2 regions of the Sellimonas catena genome follow, and region 1 is predicted to be linked to the other one. Evidence: a T-box and tRNA genes for the amino acid it is inferred to sense, from the RefSeq annotation. Region 1 holds a T-box; the other holds one or more tRNA genes.
What was found. The T-box of region 1 lies ahead of cysS (cysteine--tRNA ligase). A T-box ahead of a tRNA ligase gene usually reads a tRNA of that ligase, here a tRNA-Cys.

Region 1 (2,199 bases):
TGCCTTTGCGTACTCTTTGGAGCTTTCTCCGTCTGCTGTTGTGTTGGCAAATTTTACAAGTTCAAAGATAGCAGTGATGGCATCGGCTGTATTGAAGTCATCTTCCATAGCGTCTTCAAATTCTTTGATGAACTCTGCAGTCTTTGCCGCGTTTTCTTTCTCTACATCTGTCATCTGCTCTGTCTGTGCTGTTTCCATCAGGTGTTTCAGATGGTCTGCAGCATTGGTAATACGCTCCAGACTGTTCTTTGCTGCTTCCATCAGCTCCGCGCTGAAATTCAGCGGGCTTCTGTAATGCGCGCTCAGCATAAAGAACCGGAATACCTGCAGGTCATATTTCTCCCCGATCTCCCGTACAGTGCGGAAGTTTCCGAGAGATTTTGACATCTTCTTATTATCAATATTTAAAAATCCATTGTGCATCCAGTAACGCGCAAATTCCTTGCCGTTGCATGCCTCGGACTGTGCTATTTCATTTTCATGATGCGGGAAAATAAGATCTTCGCCGCCGGCATGAATGTCAATCTGCTCGCCCAGATATTTTCTGGACATTTCCGAGCATTCGATGTGCCATCCCGGACGTCCTTTACTCCACGGTGCATCCCAGAACGGCTCGCCGTCTTTTTTCGGCTTCCAGAGTACGAAATCCAGAGGATCTTCCTTTTCGTCCTGGCCGGATACGAGAAGCTCTCTTCCGCCGGACTGCAGGTCATCCAGATTTTTATGGGACAGCTTTCCATAGTCTTTGAAACTTCTTGTGCGGAAGTAAACGGTTCCGTTCTTCTCATAGGCATGCCCCTTTTCAATCAGTTCCCGGATCATCTCGATCATTCCGCCGATCTCCTGGGTCGCCAGCGGATTTGCGGTAGCCGGCTTGATGTTGAGGTCTTCCATATCCTTTTTGCACTCTGCGATATAGCGTGCCGCGATCTCATCTGCCGTCACGCCCTCTTCCAGTGCTTTTTTAATGATCTTATCATCTACGTCTGTAAAGTTGGAAACAAAATTCACTTCATATCCTTTGTATTCAAAATAGCGGCGTACCGTATCAAAGACAATCATCGGTCTTGCATTTCCAATATGAATAAAATTATAAACGGTCGGGCCGCATACATACATCTTTACCTTTCCCTCTTCCAGAGGCACGAATTCTTCCTTTTTTCGTGTCATCGTATTGTACAGTTTCATCTGTCATTCTCCTCCTTTTCTTTTTTTGCAGAGTCTTACGGAGCATTTCTATCGCACCGGAAAATTTTTCCGGCACATAAAAAGAAAAACTTCGTCCCTGATAACATCCAAGAGACGAAGTTGATCCGCGGTTCCACTCTATTAAAAAGGGCAGATGCCCTTTCCACTCATCTGTGCAGGTAACGACTGCCTACGTGATCTGCTACTTTTCCTTCGCAGACCCGGCTCCCGGACGCACTTCACATATCCGTTCTTTCGGAGGGCTCTCAGCCGGCGGCCTTCCTTCTCTGTAAAGTATGCATATGCTACTCTTTCCGTTCTCTGCCTTTTTCTATCCTTCTGTTGTTATAGTGTATGGGATAACTCTCATTTTGTCAACTCCCATTTCTATACAATCTCATTCAAAAATACCGGTGGTGCGGGTTGGGTGCCCTTCAGAAGCACGCGCATCTGCGGGCCCATGTTTTCATAGACTTCCCGCTCCTCTTTGCGCTCTGACCAGTAGCCAAACAATACCGTCACAAGTTCCCCCGGAGAAACCGTTTCCGCCTCTTTGGAGGCTTTGGTTTTCCGGACAGATAAAGTCTGTCCCTCCTGTCCCCGGATCTCCCAGTAGCCGGTATTTTCCGGAATCAGTCCATCTTCTATATGAAGCCGGATCTCAAAATTGCTCCGGGCAAGGAACCGTTCCAGAAAGTGCTGAAGATGGACGATCCGGACCATGATCACCGGAACTTCCTTTTCTTCGGCTCCTTCCAGTTCTTCTTTAAGCCATGCCGCATCCTCCGGGCGGGCCCCTGAAATCTGGACGGTTTTTACCGGTTCCTCATTCAGAAACGCGAGGATCTGCTCCCAGTCTTCTTTTTTCTCGAACAGCGGCTCCCGAAGCTCTGCCTTTCCTTCATAACATCCATAAACGACAAATCCGGTCGGTTTTCCGTCCTTTTCCGTAAGCAGGATTCCTCCGCCTTCGCTTTGCTGTTCTTTTAAGATCGTCCTATAGTAACGTTC
Region 2 (2,199 bases), on a different contig from region 1:
TCTGTCTGCTGCTTTCCAGTGTGTTTGGAATTCCGGTTTCCACAACACATACAAAGACCAGCGCAATTATGGGCGTCGGCGCGGTAAAAAGACTTTCCGCAATCAATTTCGGCGTAGTAAAGGACATGATGCTGACCTGGGTATTTACGTTCCCGGGATGCGGACTGATCAGTTTTGTCATAGCAAAGCTGTTCATGGCACTCTTTTAGAAGAAGTAGGAGGAAGTAAAAATGGCAAAGAATCGGGATTCATTTTATTTTGAAACATTTACAGCCTGTGCGGAAATTTCCTGTCAGGCGGGACATATGCTTGTAGGAATTCTCAGAGACTTCAGACCGGAAAAGCTGGAGGAGTATCTGGACGAGATGCACAAGATAGAAAACAGTGCGGACATGAAAAAGCACGATATGCTGGACAGACTTGCAAAAGAGTTTATCCCTCCGATTGAAAGAGAGGACATCATTGCTCTGAGCCAGCGGATTGACGATATCACAGACAAGATTGAGGATGTGCTCCTGAGAATCTATATGAATAATATCACTGAGATTGAAGATGATGCCCTTCAGATGCTGGATATTATTATCCGCTGCTGTGAAAAGGTGACAGAGCTTACAAAAGAGTTTGCAGATTTCCGGCATTCCAAAAAGCTGAAAGAAGTCATTATCCAGATTAATGACCTGGAAGAAGAGGCGGACCGCTGCTTTATGAAGAGCATGCGGAAGCTCCATGCCGAGTGCCAGAATCCGCTGCATATCATAGCATGGAGAGAGATCTACATCTATCTTGAGCGGTGCGCGGATACTTGTGAACATGCCGCAGATGTGGTAGAAAGTGTAGTTATGAAAAATTCTTAAAAAAAGGCTTGCTTTTTTTGAGAGGGTATGATAATATAATCCTCGGCACTGCGATAGCGGTGCCAAGAAATAAGGCTCCGTGGTCAAGCGGTTAAGACATCGCCCTTTCACGGCGGTAACACGGGTTCGATTCCCGTCGGAGTCATTTTTGAAAAAGGCTTGCATTTTTCAGAAAATATGATAATATAATATAGTGTACGGCGCAGTAGCCAAGTGGTAAGGCATAGGTCTGCAACACCTCGATTCACCGGTTCAAATCCGGTCTGCGCCTCTCTAAAGAGCCCGTATTTACGGGCTTTTTTCTATTTTCTGAGTATCATTTCTTAATATTTAAAAATTGTTTAAAAAATCCATATGAAGTTATTAGATCTATCCGTTAGACTACACATCAGAAACAAGTGAGAGAAAAACTCTTATTACGGAGGAATTACAGTGAAAGCCAGAGATTGCCGGATTAAAAGTGTAACGGATAACAGACAGAAGCAGATACACAGTCTGCTGGCCGCTTTTTTCTTTCCTGTTCTGACCTGTTGTATCGGATTTGCAGCAGTGGGCATATTTCCGTTTGGATCCAGATCGGCGCTGATCATAGATGGTGTACACCAGTAGCTGGGCTTTTATGAAGAATTTCTGCATCAGATCGGACAGGGAGTATGGTGGACATTTTCCGGCCATGCGATGGGATATAGTTTTTACAGTTTGTTTTCCTATTATCTCAGCAGTCCGTTCAACTTTTTGATCCTTTGTGGGACCGGAAAGATCTGGAGCTGGAAGTAGATGTGGAGGAACGCGTACTGGTACAGGCAGATCCGAGCCTGATGGAGCTCGTCTGGAACAACCTGATATCCAAAGCAATCAAATTTACAGAGCCGGGAGGAAGCGTGATGATCCGGCAGAAAACAAGGGACAAAGTGGTGGAAGTAGAAATCCGCGACGCCGGATGTGGCATGAGCCGGGAAAGTGTGCGCCACATTTTCGATAAATTTTATCAGGGAGACACATCCCATTCCAAAGAAGGAAACGGGCTGGGGCTTGCACTTGTAAAACGCGTCCTTGTACTCATGGACGGGGAAATCTCCGTCAAAAGCGAAGAAGGAAAAGGAAGCACATTTAAGGTGATTCTTCCAAAAGCAGAACAAACCAGAGAACAGGCGGAGGTGGAACGAAACAATGAATGAAAACAAAGAAAACAACCGGTTCATCGGATACGAATATAAACAAGTAGTAGCAGAGCCGGGGCAAATCTCATTTTTAATAGACGGATACATGAATTTCGGATGGGAAATCGATGAAAATGTACAGGATATCCGTATGGAATACTACGGATCACATACAAAATCCCATC

Region 2: it has a tRNA-Cys gene. The T-box ahead of cysS (cysteine--tRNA ligase) is inferred to sense a tRNA for this amino acid. The anticodon was not compared.

What each region holds. Positions count from the first base shown of each region.
Region 1 is NZ_BSBO01000010.1:40,910-43,108, reverse strand. It holds gene cysS (cysteine--tRNA ligase) at 1-1,188, opposite strand, end outside; T-box leader at 1,296-1,519, opposite strand; gene Selli1_RS06200 (GNAT family N-acetyltransferase) at 1,576-2,199, opposite strand, start outside.
Region 2 is NZ_BSBO01000003.1:14,035-16,233, forward strand. It holds gene Selli1_RS02050 (inorganic phosphate transporter) at 1-209, shown strand, start outside; gene Selli1_RS02055 (DUF47 domain-containing protein) at 231-854, shown strand; tRNA gene Selli1_RS02060 (tRNA-Glu) at 928-999, shown strand; tRNA gene Selli1_RS02065 (tRNA-Cys) at 1,054-1,125, shown strand; gene Selli1_RS02070 (YfhO family protein) at 1,287-1,463, shown strand; gene Selli1_RS02075 (sensor histidine kinase) at 1,598-2,032, shown strand; gene Selli1_RS02080 (hypothetical protein) at 2,025-2,199, shown strand, end outside.